Regions from separate parts of the Erwinia sp. HDF1-3R genome, predicted to be linked through region 1. Evidence: predicted binding sites of a transcription regulator. Region 1 holds the regulator's gene; the other holds the start of a gene.
What was found. The regulator LexA, encoded in region 1, represses DNA repair genes until DNA is damaged. The targets are predictions, from matches to a motif close to TNCTGTATGTACATACAGNA.
Positions count from the first base shown of each region.

Region 2: dinG (ATP-dependent DNA helicase DinG) is a predicted target of LexA. The motif match lies at 6,915-6,934, and genes of this name have one in related genera.

Region 1 covers NZ_CP155071.1:424,180-432,246, reverse strand. The annotation lists gene dusA (tRNA dihydrouridine(20/20a) synthase DusA) at 3-995, opposite strand; gene AAGR22_RS01895 (conjugal transfer protein TraF) at 1,180-2,424, opposite strand; gene zur (zinc uptake transcriptional repressor Zur) at 2,902-3,420, shown strand; gene AAGR22_RS01885 (CsbD family protein) at 3,612-3,821, opposite strand; gene dinF (MATE family efflux transporter DinF) at 4,068-5,399, opposite strand; gene lexA (transcriptional repressor LexA) at 5,537-6,145, opposite strand; gene AAGR22_RS01870 (diacylglycerol kinase) at 6,253-6,621, opposite strand; gene plsB (glycerol-3-phosphate 1-O-acyltransferase PlsB) at 6,750-8,067, shown strand, end outside.
Region 2 covers NZ_CP155071.1:1,742,411-1,750,477, reverse strand. The annotation lists gene ybiO (mechanosensitive channel protein) at 1-120, shown strand, start outside; gene rlmF (23S rRNA (adenine(1618)-N(6))-methyltransferase RlmF) at 132-1,064, opposite strand; gene AAGR22_RS08065 (flavin reductase family protein) at 1,189-1,818, shown strand; gene AAGR22_RS08060 (5'-3'-deoxyribonucleotidase) at 1,966-2,487, shown strand; gene AAGR22_RS08055 (M20 aminoacylase family protein) at 2,567-3,724, shown strand; gene ybiB (DNA-binding protein YbiB) at 3,737-4,708, opposite strand; gene dinG (ATP-dependent DNA helicase DinG) at 4,729-6,891, opposite strand; gene AAGR22_RS08040 (DUF3750 domain-containing protein) at 7,047-7,829, opposite strand; gene AAGR22_RS08035 (hypothetical protein) at 7,945-8,067, shown strand, end outside.

The DNA.
Region 1 (8,067 bases):
ATTCACGCCGTTGGGATTTTATCTGCAACCAGGCACAGCGCCTGCTCAACCGTTTCAATATTGGCTCCCGCCTTGTGCGCATTTTCACTGAGGTGACGACGCCACTGCCGCGCGCCGGGAATGCCCTGAAAAAGGCCCAGCATATGGCGGGTGATATGACCCAGCCAGGTGCCATTCGCCAGCTCACGCTCAATATAGGGATACATTGAACGCACAACAGCCACCGGATCAACGGCAGGACCTTCAGCGCCAAACAGCTCGCGGTCAACCTGAGCCAGCAGGCCGGGGTTCTGATAAGCTTCACGGCCCATCATCACGCCATCCAGATGCTGCAAATGGGCCTTCGCTTCTTCCAGCGTTTTCACGCCACCGTTAATAGCCATGGTCAGATGCGGAAAATCACGCTTTAGCTGATAGACACGCTGGTAGTCCAGCGGTGGGATTTCGCGGTTCTCTTTCGGACTCAGGCCGGAGAGCCAGGCTTTACGCGCATGGATAATAAACATCTCGCAGCCGCCCTGCTCTGAAACCTGGCGAATGAAATCGCAGAGGAATTCGTAGCTGTCCAGTTCGTCAATACCGATGCGCGTTTTTACCGTCACCGGAATTGAAACGCGATCGCGCATGGCTTTAATGCCCTCGGCAACCAGCCCGGCTTCCCCCATCAGACAGGCACCGAAGCGGCCATTTTGTACGCGATCGGAGGGACAGCCGACGTTCAGGTTCACTTCGTTATAGCCACGCGCTTCGGCCTGACTGGCGCACTCGGCCAGCGCAGCGGGATCGCTGCCTCCCAGTTGAAGGGCAACGGGCTGCTCCTCCTGACTCCAGGCAAGATAGTCCCCCTTGCCGTGAATAATGGCGCCGGTGGTAACCATCTCGGTGTAGAGCAGTGCCTGACGCGTCAGCTGGCGGTGGAAATAGCGGCAGTGGCGATCGGTCCAGTCGAGCATCGGCGCGACAGAAAAGCGGTGTGCAGGTAGGTTCTGGGTCATAAAGCGCGCAAACTCGGTATATTTAATAAACGATGATAATGTGTGCAATGGTATCACGGCTTGATGCCGCAATCATTAACACCGCGCGTTGAGTGTGTCGCCTCAGGAAGTGATGGGGGGCAGGCGTGGCGGGATGCATAACGTGATGGCAGGAACGCACAGCACGTGCGCCCTGCCGCCACCGTTAGAAAGTGAAGTTTAGCTGAGCAACGGCACCCCAGGTATGGTCGTCGCCTTTCATACCCGCCAGATCCAGATGGACGCGGTTATAGGGAGAGATGCCAAAACCGGCGGTGACCACGTTTGTATCGTTGGATTTCATATCGGCACGGTAGCCGGCACGCAGCTGCAACCAGCTCAGCAGACGGTACTCGGCACCGACACCCGCATACTGGCTCTCATCCTGCGATTTAAATCGCTTAGTGGGCGTCGCGTCAACATCCAGAGCGGTGGTCAGACGATCGATATGGTAAGAGATCCCCGGCGTCACGATGGGGCGGATCTGATAGGTATCCTTATAGCCGTTAACCTCTTTCGTCTCCAGATCGCGCGAAATCAGGTTCTGCGCGCTCAGGCCCAGCGTCCAGTTTTCGCCCAGATCGGTCGCGGCACCGGCATCAATGTTAAAGCCGGTATCAGAGTTTTTATAACGCCCTTTAGTAAAGTCGGACTTGTTGTAGTTATAAACCGAGGCGCTGTAGTTATACAGGTAGGTTCTCTGCAACTTCGGCGTCACGCCGAACGACACCGGATGCCCGGCGATACTGAATTCATGAGCAACGGCGATGCCGTAGTCATAGACAATAGCCCCGCGCCCCAGTCCTGCTGATGTCAGTTTACTCTGGTCGCCCGGCAGCGGAAAAATCGTGCCATCGGCCACGCCCTGCAGGTAATCAATATCGCTCTGGCTGACGGCAGCAGTAATGTGTGCCGTGCCGTAGGCTTTGGTCACAAAGGCAAACGGTAGCTGTTCATTCGGGATGGTGACGGCAAAGGCGGCGCCTGCGGTGCCGGAGGCTTCATTGCCCTTTATGTGACGCAGCTGGCTGGCAAGATCGCCCGCGGCACTCTGGATTTTCGGGTAGTCGGCAAAGTTGAAGGCGCCACTGCTGGCAATATCCTTATAACGATCGACGCTGTCGGTCAGGTCATCGACTTTATCAATCAGCTTATTTTTGTCCGTTACCTGTAATCCGGCAGCGGGCAGAATGATACTGACGTCATCATCGGGCTGAGCTTTTGTCATCAGCGCCGGGTTAGCCAGCACCGCCGTGCCGTAGGTGGAAGAGGCGACGCCCGTTCCCCCCATTGCATCATTACGCGCATCATAATAATTACCGGCAGCAAGAGCGCTCAGAGGAGCAAGGAACAATACGGGGAAAACCGCAGGCCGGGACAGCCTGTTCAACTTACCGATCAATTTAATCATTTTACCGTAGACCCATCCAGAAAAGGAAAAAGCGCTTAACGTAAGCGAGAAGAGTGCGACTGCCTGCATAATGGACACAGAGGCAGCTATTCATTGCCGTGAAGTAAATAACAATGCGTGGGCTTATCAGCTCATTGCCGATTTATTTATCTGTTATCACACTAATCGTTTAGCCCGGTATCTCAATCCTTTACGCTTAAAATGCCGCTATTCCTTATCTCAAGGTAGTCAGTAACGTTTGTGGCTGCAAATTACATAAACGATGTTTTATAGACCTTTTACGTCATATCCCCAAATGCTCTGACAGATTAAGAGTGCTTAATGATAGCCACTTTAGTCAAATACCAATCATTTCTGGAATTTTTTCAGCGGCTTACCCTTGACGGTTAATCAACAAAAGAGGGGCGCGAGGAGATTCGGCGTTTTGTGGCGGGCGTGATAACATAACAATTCGATCTGGCGTGAGGGGGAAGAAAAATGACCATTAGCAGTGCTGAAAAAATCCTGTCACAGGCGGAATCACTTTGTCAGCAGCGTAATGTAAGACTGACGCCTCAGCGTCTGGAAGTGTTGCGGCTAATGAGCGGACAGCACGGGGCCATTAGCGCCTACGATTTGCTTGATCTGCTGCGCACCACGGAACCTCAGGCTAAGCCCCCTACCGTCTATCGCGCGCTGGATTTTCTGCTGGAACAGGGATTTGTTCATCGCGTTGAGTCGACCAACAGCTACGTTGTCTGCCATCATTTTGAGCAACCCTCCCACACCTCTGCCATGCTGATCTGCGATCGCTGCGGGTCTGTCGCCGAGAAGCACGCGGAAGGGGTGGAAAATATCCTGAATACGCTGGCCCTTAACTCAGGCTTTACCCTGTCCCATAGCATCATCGAAACGCATGGATTATGTCGGGACTGTAGCGAGGTTGAGGCCTGTACCCATCAGGACAATTGCCACCACGATCACACCCAGACTGCCGGTAAAAAGCGCGGACGCTAACCGGAATGAGAGAAACGCTCCCAAAAATATAATCAGGCCAGTGACGAGGTACAGATTGCAGGTCGCTGCTCAGGTGAGGTGTTGGTAAAGGTTCAAAAGGGATTGCGGAGTTTAAGCGGCACAGTCCATGTGCCTGGGTAGGAGTATCTTCCTGAAACGCTTTAATGCTGTCAGAGAAAAGAACTTACTTATCAGAAGCGGTGATTATTGTGGCTTTCCCAGTCGCTGACTTCTTTCTCAGCCTGGTCTTTTGCGTAGCCATAGCGCTCCTGAATTTTACCGACCAGCTGATCGCGTTTACCTTCTACGACGGTCATGTCGTCATCGGTCAGCTTGCCCCATTTTTCTTTCACTTTACCCTTCAACTGTTTCCAGTTACCGCCGGCTTCATCTTTATTCATCTTGTGTCTCCTGACTTTGAGTGTAAAGAGCGTTAGGTGTAATAGATTTAGTACAATCGTCTAAGCATAACGCCTGGCAGCAATATAAAACGCTGCTCAACTGCTTAACCTAACGATAATTGTAGTAGAAGATGAGGGGATTGCACGGAACGACACGATAATAAGCGGCAGATTAAGACTATTCCTGACCCGGCAGGTAAAAAACTCTTTTTTATCAAAGATTAACCAGGAAATGCAAGATACATGTCACTGACCCGGAGGCAAAAACCACGTTCCGTTGCGCTGGTGCCGCCGCCATATCGCGCCCAGCGTTAGCCCTCTTAACAGCAGAAAAACCGTCATCGCCAGCCACAGACCGTGATTCCCCAGCACCGGAACGCTAATCAGGGTCAGGCCATAACCCAGCGCCGCCAGTGCCATGCTGTTACGCATCTCTGCGGCGCGGGTTGCACCGATAAACATGCCATCCAGCAGGTAACACCAGACGCCGCATACCGGCAGAAGGACCTGCCAAATCAGGTAGCGATCCGCCTGGTGCTGTAAAGCAGGGATCGAGGTAAGCAATGCGACAATATAAGGCCCGGCAAAGGCATAGAGCAGTGAGAAAAACAGCGCGACCCATCCCGCCTGACGGCATGCAGCGTGCCATACCAGCAGCAGCCTCTGCCTGTCGCGCGCGCCAAAGGCCTCGCCCGAGCAGGCTTCAACGGCATAAGCAAACCCATCCAGCGCGTAAGCCGTAAAGGTCAGGAACATCAGCAGTACGGCATTGACCGCGACGATGTCGCCCCCCAGCCGTGCGCCCAGTACTGTTAACGAAAGGAAGCAGAGTTGAAGCAGCAGAGAACGCAGCATGATATCCCGGCTAAGCCTGAACAAACGTCCAGGCCCGCCCCGCCATGCGCTTTTTAGCAGCGCCGTCGGAATGCCACGCATCTTCATTACGCGCCAGACGAGCAGCAACCCGACGGCCAGCGAACAGTATTCCGCGATAACCGTAGCCGTAGCCGCCCCCTGGACACCCCACTTCAGCCCGATCACCAGCCAGAGATCGAGCAAAATATTCACCAGATTGCCCACAACCAGCAGGATGACGGGCGCGCGGGCATACTGAACGCCAAGCAGCCACCCCAGCAGCACGAGGTTCGCCAGCGTGGCAGGCGCGCTGAGCCAGCGGATATGCATAAACAGTGATGCCTGGTACTGCACGTCAGGATCGCCGCCGACCAGCGTCAGCGCCAGATGCGTAAGAGGGGATTGCAACGCGATAAAAGCCAGTCCGGCCGCCAGCGCAATGCAGAGAGGCTGCATAAGCGCGCGTGCAAGCTCGGCGTTGTCGCCGGCACCGAAAGCCTGAGCGGTCAGTCCGGTGGTGCTCATACGCAGAAAAAGCAGCAGCATAAACAGGAAGCTGGTGATGGTGGTGCCGATCGCGACGCCCGCAAGATAGACAGGCTTATCGAGGTGGCCAATGACAGCGGTATCGACCAGCCCCAGCAGCGGCACGGTAATATTTGAGAGGATCATCGGCAGCGCAAGCCGCCAGAGGCTTTTGTCAGCAGCGTTTAAAAATCGCATCGGTATCCACTGCGCGACGGGTGTCTGCGCAAGTCACTGTCATACACATCGTCTGCTGAGTGGTAGCCAACGATAAACTGACGCGCTGGCGAGGCGGCGCGTCAGTTAACAGTCAGTTAGAACGGATAAAACGGTTATCAAACCCAGTTACCGTTACGGATCACACCCACGGCAAGACCTTCAATCGACAGGGTCTGCTGGCGAAGATCGACGACGATCGGCTCGAAATCGCTGTTTTCAGGCAGAAGATGGACCGTATTGCCCTGCTTTTTCAGCCGTTTGACGGTAACTTCATCATCAATACGTGCAACCACAACCTGGCCGTTACGCACTTCCTGGGTTTTGTGAACCGCCAGAAGATCGCCATCCATAATGCCAATATCTTTCATCGACATGCCGCTCACGCGCAGCAGGAAGTCGGCGCTGGGTTTAAACAAACCTGGGTCAACCTTGTAGTGGCCTTCGATATGTTCCTGGGCCAGCAGCGGCTCACCGGCGGCGACGCGGCCAATCAGCGGCAGGCCTTCTTCGTCTTCCATCATCAGTCGAATGCCGCGCGAGGCACCGGACACAATCTCAATTACGCCTTTACGTGCCAGTGCCTTGAGATGTTCTTCCGCCGCATTTGGCGAGCGGAAGCCAAGCTGAGCGGCAATTTCTGCCCGCGTTGGCGGCATGCCGGTCTGGTTAATATGGGCGCGTATCAGGTCATAAACCTGTTGCTGTCTTACCGTTAGTGCTTTCATCCCGCCCCCTGGTTGTTTATACAGTCGACTGTGAGTATATACAGGTATTTGCGCGTTGAAAACCTAAAGATGGACAAAAAACAGCAGTTTGTCTGATTCTGGAACGTCTATCGCATATGTGGCACTAACAACATCAGCCAGGTGGTCATCGCCATAAGAATAGTCAGCAGCACTGCCGCTGAACCCATATCCTTTGCGCGGCCTGCCAGCGGGTGCCGCTCACTGCCGATGCGGTCCACTATCGCTTCTATGGCGCTGTTAAGCAGTTCAACCACGACTACCAGCACCACCGAACCGATCAGCAGCACCCGGGTTATCGGCGTCACGTCCAGCCAGCAGGCCAGCACGATGGCGACAAGCGCCACAATGGCTTCCTGACGAAAAGCCGCCTCGTTCTGCCATGCCGCACGCAGTCCCTGCCACGAATAACCTGCGGCCTTGATAATTCTGGTCAATCCGGTGACGTTATTTGTCATAATGAGGGAACCCTTTGAACTGTTTAACGTCAATGTCTGAGTGGCGCACATTTTGCAACACCACAGATCTCACTGGCGCTTTCTGGTATGCTTGCCGCGCTTTGCTAACAAGAGGCTTCATGTTGTCTATGTCAGGTTGGCGTAATTTATATTATAACCTATTGAATTTACCGGTTAAATTCTTACTAAAGAGTAAGGCGATCCCCGCCGAGCCGGTCGCTGAACTGGGGCTTGATACGTCGCGCCCTATTATGTATGTGCTGCCTTACGATTCAAAGGCCGATCTGCTCGCGCTACGTGAACAGTGTCGCAAACAGGATCTCCCCGATCCCTTAGATCCGCTGGAAATCGATGGGACAGTGCTGCCCCGCCATGTCTTTATTCATGACGGTCCGCGCGTATTCCCCTATTTTGTGCCGAATATTGAATCGGTGAAGCTGTTTCACGAATATCTGGATCTGCACCGCAGCAACCCGCTGCTGGACGTGCAGATGGTCCCGGTATCGGTGATGTTTGGCCGCGCCCCTGGCCGTGAGGTTCAGGGCGAGAGTCAGCCCCATCTTCGCGTGCTTAACGGCATTCAAAAGTTCTTCGCCGTACTGTGGCTGGGCCGTGACAGCTTCGTGCGCTTTTCGCCGATGCTCTCTCTGCGGCGCATGGCAACGGAGCACGGCACCGATAAAACCATTGCTCAGAAGCTGGCTCGCGTGGCGCGCATGCATTTCGCCCGCCAGCGCCTGGCCGCCGTTGGGCCGCGCCTGCCCGTTCGCCAGGACCTGTTCAACAGGCTTCTGCAGTCCAGGGCGATTGCTAAAGCAGTAGAGGACGAAGCGCGCAGCAAAAAAATCCCCTTTGAAAAGGCTCAGCAGAATGCCGTTGAGCTGATGGAGGAGATTGCCGCCGACTTCTCTTATGAAGCGATACGCCTGACCGACCGCATTATGGGCTGGACGTGGAGCAAGCTTTATCAGGGTATTAACGTTAACGGCGGCGAGCGCGTACGCCAGCTGGCACAGGATGGACACGAGATAGTCTATGTTCCCTGCCATCGCAGCCATATGGACTATCTGCTGCTCTCCTACGTGCTCTATCATCAGGGGCTGGTACCGCCGCACATTGCTGCCGGGATCAATCTGAACTTCTGGCCTGCCGGGCCGATATTCCGCCGCCTGGGCGCGTTCTTTATCCGCCGTACCTTTAAGGGCAACAAACTCTACTCCACGGTATTCCGCGAGTATCTGGGCGAGCTGTTCACCCGCGGCTACTCGGTCGAGTATTTCGTTGAGGGCGGACGTTCGCGTACTGGTCGCCTTCTTGATCCGAAAACCGGCACGCTGTCGATGACCATTCAGGCCATGCTGCGCGGCGGCAACCGTCCAATAACGCTGGTGCCGATCTATATCGGCTATGAACACGTTATGGAGGTGGGCACCTATGCGAAGGAAC
Region 2 (8,067 bases), 1.3 Mb from region 1:
GTCAAAAAGCATTTCGATGCGGCGGGTATTAGCGCACCGCACCAGCGGCTCCAGGTGATGCAAAGCGGAACAGAAGTTGACGGTGCGGCCAGCTTCCAGTCCCTGCCCGCACCGGAATAGCAGCATCTGGCCTAACGACGGCTCATCTGACGTTCGCGAAGCGGTTTATCCATAAAGCTCCAGGCGATAAACCGGCTTTGCTTCTGTCCCTGTGCCATATCAATCGTGCGCACCGCAGCGGCACCGACATTTTCCAGCGCCCGCCAGATCTCTGGCAGATTTTCCTTGCGTGAGACCAGCGAGGTAAACCAGATGCACTGGCGGGAGAAGGTCACGCTTTCATCAATCATCCGGCTGATAAAGGCTTTCTCGCCGCCTTCGCACCACAGTTCATCCTGCTGGCCACCAAAGTTGAGGGGCGCATGTTTATCCAGACCCAGATTGCGAACTTTACGCTGGCTACCCTGCTGCGCCTCTTCGGCAGAAGCATGGAACGGTGGATTACACATCACCGCGTGATACTGTTCATTTTTGTGAATGATACCGCTGAAAATAGCCTGGGGATCTTTCTGCCGACGCAGACGAACCCCGCGGTTCAGCCCCGGGTTGGCGGTGATAATCGCGCTGGCCGCCCGCATCGCCTCTTCGTTGACCTCACTGCCGGTAAAGCGCCAGCCATATTCACGGTGGCCGATCAGTGGATAAATGCAGTTAGCCCCGCAGCCGATATCCAGCAGGGTGAGATCGCGTGGCACAACGCCTTTGTTATCTTCGGCCAGCAGGTCCGCCAGATAATGCAGATAGTCGGCGCGGCCTGGGATCGGCGGGCAGAGAAATCCTTCCGGGATCGCCCAGCTTTCAATCTGGTAAAAATGGTGAAGCAGCGCCTGGTTGAGCACTCTCACCGCCGCCGGATTGGCAAAGTCCACCGTCTCATCACCGTACTGATTGACCGACACAAAGGTCGCCAGCGGCGGATGGCTGGCGATCAGCGCGGGGAAGTCATAGCGTCCGCGATGGCGGTTACGTGGGTGTAGCTGAGTTTTTACGGCGGTATTTTTCATGGGCGGCTCTCTTATCTTAAGGCGCGTAAGATACCTGCTGGCGTAAAAATCGTAAACCATTCCCGGCTTTTTTCCCTGCGGGAGCGGCTATTATAGTGAGTCATTCATTTTCTGAGGAGATACCATGTCGCGTACCCGCCACTCTTATCAACCCCGGCTTGGCCACGGCCTGCCGCACGACCCGCTGAATGCTATCGTTGGCCCGCGTCCAATTGGCTGGATCAGCTCGCAAAGTGCCGCCGGTGTCCGTAACCTCGCCCCCTACAGTTTTTTTAACTGCTTTAACTACCAGCCCCCGATTATCGGTTTTTCCAGTCAGGGCTGGAAGGACAGCGTGGCCAATATTGTCGCGACCGGCGAGTTTGTCTGGAACCTGGCTACCCGCGAGCTGGCGGTGGCAATGAATGAAAGCTCCGCCAGCGTGCCGCCGGGTGAGGACGAGTTCGCCCTGGCTGGCGTGACGGCCATCCCCGGTACGCAGGTGGCGGTGAGTATGGTGGCGGAAAGCCCGGTGAATTTTGAATGCAAACTGACGCAGGTGCTTCAGCTGGAGGGCGCAGACGGCGCGAAGCTCCAGCAGTGGATGGTGTTGGGTGAAGTGGTTGCCATTCATATCGATAACGACCTGCTGGAAGAGGGGATTTATCAGACGGCTAAAGCCCATCCTATCCTCCGCGCGGGCGGCCCGAGCGCCTATTACGCTATCAGTGACGATTTGCGTTTTGACCTGGTGCGCCCGGACGCCAGAAAATAGTGCGTTGCGGGTTAACCGTCAGTAAATGGATGGCGCTTAACCTGCCCGGCTGCGCCGCCGGGTGGTAGCCGGGAGGCAACTGCTGTATCCTGGTCAGGCACTACAATGTCTGGCCGCTTTCAACAACAGGAGTGAACGAGAGTGACAATGCAAAGAATTGCCATCGATATGGATGAAGTTATTGCCGATTTCCACCTTAAAATGCTCAATACCGTCAACGCACATTTTTCTCTGTCGCTGACCGCTAGCGAGTTGAACCTCTTCGATTTGCGCCATAAAAACCCTGAGATGCTCAATGAGATGATGGTGCTGGCCAGCGATCCAGACTTTTTTGCCGACCTGGATGTCATCGGCGACAGTCAGCGGGTGATTGCGGAACTGAGCAAGCGTTATGAGATATTCATTACCACGGCGGCAATGGAAGTTCCCTCCTCATTTAACGCCAAGTTCAGCTGGCTTAAGCGGCATTTCCCGGCCATCAGGCCCACGAATATTGTGTTCTGCGGTCTTAAAAGCGTTATCAATGCCGATTACATGATCGACGATAATGCCTTTAACTTTGAAAATTTCTGCGGTGAAGGCATTTTGTATACTGCCCCGCATAATTTGCAGGTGACCGGCTATCGTCGGGCAGATTGCTGGCAGGATATTGAGAGGATGCTGCTGTAGGCGCACGGTGCGGGCAGCCATTTTATGCTACTTTACATCAGCCAGATGACAGGACTAACACCCGGAAGGAGAGGACGATATGGCTATCCCCGTTTCGCTCATTGAAGACGCTATCGGCTGGCGCAGACAGCTGCATGCGCAGCCTGAACTGGGCTACCAGGAGATTAAAACCTCCGGCTGGGTGGCCGAACAGCTGCGCGCTGCCGGGCTTCAGGTGCATACCGGCCTGGGCGGGACAGGCGTGGTCGGTACGCTGGAAAATGGCCCCGGCCCCACCATTGGCTTTCGGGCCGATATGGACGCGCTGCCGATCACCGAATCGGGCAATCCAGTCTGGCGCTCGACGCAGCCGGGCGTTATGCACGCCTGTGGTCACGATGGACATACCGCGATGCTGGTAGCGGCGGCGAAGCATCTCAGCGCGACGCGGCGCTTTAGCGGCACCCTGCATTTCGTTTTTCAGCCTGCCGAAGAGAATCTTGGCGGCGCGCGTAAAATGGTGGCCGATGGCCTGTTTGAGCTGTTTCCAATGTCGGCTATCTATGGCATGCACAACTGGCCGGGCCTGCCCGTGGGCCATATGGCCGTAAACAGCGGCGCGATGATGGCGTCGCTGGACGCGTTTGAAATCACCCTGCACGGCAAAAGCTGCCATGCCGCCATGCCGGAAAACGGAGCCGACCCGGTGGTCGCGGCTGCCCAGCTAATTCTGGCGCTGCAAACCATTCCGGCCCGGCGTCTCTCTCCCCTCGCGTCCGCCGTGGTCAGCATCACGCAAATCAACGGCGGCGAGGCGATCAACGTTATTCCGGAGACCGTGGTGCTGCGCGGTACGCTACGCTGTCTTCAGGCCGATGTGCGGGCAAAAGTGAGGGAGATGATCGATGCCTTCGTCACCACCTTTACCGTCCCGCTGGGGATCGAGGGGCGGATCGAGTACCTGACGGACTATCCGGTGACCACCAATAACGCGGCCGAGGCGCTAAAGGTGCGTCAGTGTGCGCTGTCGCTGCTTCCGGCGGAGAACGTACACTGGGAGGTCAATCCCTCAATGGCGTCAGAGGATTTTGCCTGCATGCTGGAAGCCTGCCCCGGTGCCTATTTCTGGATTGGTGCAGATGGCGCGACGCCTTCGCCGCCGCTGCATAACGCGCAGTACGACTTCAACGATGAGATGATCGGCGAAGGCATTGCGCTGTGGAGTACGCTGGCTGAACAGCTCCTGCCGGCAAGCTAGTCAGCATTCAGCTTAATATCCGGCCTGTTCAATCTGCGCAAGCGCGCTTTCAACATCTCTCGCTCGCCCGGTTGCCACATAACAGCAGGCAATCTGCTGACGCAGCGGCTGCGGTATCGCGATTTCACGCTGCATACAGCGCGCGATCCACGCGGCCGTGATGGCAGCATCCTTCTCTGCCGGCAGCGCATCGCGGCCAGTCCCACTCTCTTCCTGACGCGGCAGCAGAACAACCGGCTTAGCACCGGCGATCAGGCTGATAGCCGGGCAGCGCTGCGGATTAGCATACACCTCACCTTCCGTACCGTTAAGCAGCAGCGCCCTGCCGCCGGTGGCGTGGAAAAACTTCGCCACCCGGGGAATATACTCCGGGTGAGAAACGCTGGAGAGGCGCAGGGCCGCGTCTTCGGCAAAGGGCGTGAGCAGCTTCGCCAGGGTATGCGCACTGTTACGTACGCCCATCCGCCAGCGCAGAGAGAGCTGTTTTTCCAGCGGCGGGCAGAGCGTGCCGACGGAGATAAACACCAGTTCCCCCCGATTAAGTTTATCCTGCGCCTGGGTCGCATCCGTTACCGCATCAATGCCCAGCGCCCGGAAAACCGCTTCGCTGGTCACTCGGGTAGGGTCGTCGCTCACCCCATGCACCAGCACCGGAAACCCCAGCGCCGAAAGCAGCAGCGCCAGCAGCGGCGTCAGATTCCCCTGCCTGCGCGCGCCGTTGTAGCTGGGGATCACCACGGGCATGGGCCGGCCGCTCGGGGGGGTGAGACGCGTTACCCGCTCCTGCATCGCCGCATAAAATCCCGGCATCTCTTCTTCGCCCTCACCCTTAATGCGCAGTGCGATAAGCATGCCGCCCAGCTCCAGCTCGGGCACCTCGTCCGCCAGAATGTGTCGATAAAGATCGCGCGCGGTAGCAAAATCAATATCGCGGGCGTGATTTTTCCCTCGCCCAATCTCTTTAATAATCTGTTTGTAGTCCATGCGGTTGCTCTGTTGATTCATTAACGTTTACGGCGCGTGGTCGATTTCCTGCCGCTCAGCATCGGGCTGACCGTGGGCAGCTTACCCTCGGGCATCGCCGGTTGTTCAATCGGGAACACCGGGAGTGCGCCCAGCAGGCGGGCGCCGTAGCTTTTCGTCAGCAGACGCCGATCGTAGATTACGATTTCACCGTAGCAGGTATGGCTGCGGATCAGCCTGCCGACCTGCTGAATCAGGTTAAACGAGGCGCTGGGCAGGCTCTGCACTTCAAACGGATAGCGGCGCAGGCTTTTCAACCACTCTCCCTCGGTCAAAATAACCGGACTGTCCACCGGTGGGAAAGCAATTTTATGAATATGCACCTGAGAAAGCAGGTCGCCCTTCAGATCCAGCCCTTCGGCAAAGGACTGTAGCCCAACCAGCACGCTGGTTTCACCCTGCTCAACCCGCTTACGGTGCAGCGCCACCAGCGCCGGTCGCGGTCTGTCCCCCTGCACCAGCATCATTAACCGCAGCTCGGGCAGATAAGCCAGAAACTGCTGCATCGCCCGCCCGCTGGCAAACAGCACCAGCAGTCCTTTGTGCTTTGCCTCTTTAATTTGCTGGCGGAAGAAGTGCGCCATCTCCGCCAGATGCTCGACCTCGGTAGCCAGCATCGGCTCGTAGCGCATTTGTGGTATCACCAGCCTGCCCTGCTCAATATGGTTGAAGGGAGAGTCCAGCGCGACAAAGCGATCGCTCACCTTTTCACTCAGACCGGACATCTCCTGTAGCCGCTGAAAGCTGTTCAGCGAGCGCAGCGTGGCCGAGGTCAGCACCACATGAGGAATTTTACGCCACAGCAGCTTTTCCAGCTGCTCGCTAACGCGGATCCCGGCACAGTGAAAGGTCAGGTGGGCGCTGCCCTCGCGGAGGTCGCGCGTCACCCACTTCGACACCGGCGCACCCGACGCCCGCTCCATTGCTGCCAGCCGCCACAGCTTGCTGCTGGCCTCGAACCAGCCCAGCGCCTTATTCATCTGGATCAGCGTTCGGTGCAGACGAACGACATCATACTGCCCGGACTTTTCGCTTAAATCGTTCAGCAGCGCCTCTGCCAGCCCGCGCAGGCCGTCGCTAAGCTTAAACAGCCGCGCGCACAGGGTGAGGATCTCCTCGGGCAGCAGACCCATTTCAAAGCGGTACTCCCCCTCCTGATTACCCGGCGGCAGAAACTGCGCCAGCAAATGTGACAGCTGCTGGAGCTGTTCACGCACTTCTTCACAGTGGGCTTTAAGCCGCTCCGGATTGCTTAGTGCGGGCGGCCTTTTCGGACGGAACTGCGCCATGCACTGCTCAACCAGACGGCAAAAAAGATCGAGCTGGAGCGTGGTCCAGCCGGGCGTGATATCACCGCTCATTTCCAGCGCATCGCGGGCGACGTCCGGCAGATGGTGTCCTTCATCCAGCACCAGCAGCAGATTTTTGGGCGGCGGGAGCACCGATTCCGTTTCCAGCGCCGCCATCACCAGCGCGTGATTAGCGACGACGACATCTGCCTGCTCAATTTCGCGGCGGGCAACGTAAAAGGGGCACTCGCGATACCAGTGGCAGTTACTGCCAAGACAGTTGGCCTTGTCGGTGCTCAAACGCTGCCACAGCGACTCTTCGATGGTGTCATCACAGTGGTCGCGCAGACCATCCCACTGATGGCGGTTACGCTTCTGTTCCAGCCCGGTGCAAAACGCCCGCTCCTCCTTACTGGCGGTCATATCATCATCAAGAAACAGCAGCAGATCGCCCTGCTTCTCTTCGTCGGTGGCCAGGGCAGAAAGATTGCGCGGGCAGACATAGCGTCGACGGCCAAAGGCCGCGGTGAAACGCAGGTCGGGGATGATTTTTTTCAGCAATGGCAGATCCTTGCTGAATATCTGATCCTGAAGGGCGACGTTGGCAGTACTGACCACCAGCGGCTTTTCCTCAGCCCGGCTGACGGCAATGCCGGGGATCAGGTAGGAGAGCGTTTTGCCGACGCCAGTTGGCGCTTCAATGGCCAGATGACGCCCATCGTCACCCGCCAGCGTTTTCGCCACTTCAGCGATCATCTGCCGCTGAGGAGCGCGGGAGATGAAATCAGGTATTTGCTGCTGGAGGGCCTTGTACCACTCCGCAATTTGCGCTTTTAACGCGACTGTTAGCGCCATGACAACCACATTTGTTCAGAATGGCCTGTATTTTTACACAGTATTCGGTCGGCGTCAGCTCTCCTCTGCAATCATTCGCCCGATCCCCGATGTCATTTCGACTTTGACTGACGCTACCTTGCCAGAAGCGCTCAGTAAGGTCCCGGAAGCACTCCTCACCCTCCCGCAGGCGCGTCGGTAATGACTTTACTCGCCCCCATCCGGCCAATAAAGGGCAAACGCAGCGCAGGCGACTTAACGTCGATACCAAAATTGAGGCCGGAAATATTGAACTCAATTCCCTCTTCAGCGCCCAGCGTCAGGCCTAAAACCCCCAGCAGAGAGATCTGCACGCCTCTGCCCGACGGCGGCAGGCCAACCAGATTATGCAGCGGGCGGTAATCCTTCCCGATGGCATTCGCGGGCAGATCCAGCCTCAGCGCAGGCACTTTCCTGCCAATATGCGCCAGAAATGTGTTGCTGTTTGGGCCGGGCCAGACGCGATAGGTATGAGGCCAGGGATAGCTTTTGATGGCGGCCTCAATATGCGGGATCATCGCCTCGGCCGCACTGCCGCGATGGTCTACCAGCAGACGAGGGGTAGCGCCAAACCAGTAGCCGTCGGGAAGCGCGTAGTTACGCCGCACCACGTTGCTGCTGCCCCAGCTGACCACCTCGTAACGGCTGTATACCGTTTCCCCTGCTTTTTTGAAGATAATCCAGGGATGAACTGCCACCAGGCCACGCCAGCCAAAGGTCGGCGCGGTGTAAACCTGCACTATCGCACTGTTGCGAAATGCGGCTGCGTCCGGGGCAATTCCGGCAGAATCACGACGGGCGCCAGACCAGCTCTGTCCGCTCAGCGCCACGCCGCTGTGGCTCGCACTGAGATAACTTTGCGCAAACGACAGCAGCAGCAGGCAGATAAAACCAATAATAAATATCTTCAAATAGAGCATGTGACGGGCCCGGGGAAGCAAAGTAAAGGGAGGGTCTTACAGAGTAGGCGATTCCGGCTGCGCCTGCCAGGGCGCTGTTACCGGCCGCATATGATGTTAGAGCACCCACCACCGCGTGGGCTATCGCCTGCGCTTCAGGATTCCCTTCGGTCAGTTTGTGGATCTGCTCTGCCAGATAAGGCGATGCCGCACCACTGATGGCCTGCCCAATATTTCCACCCATCAGTCCCTGCACAGC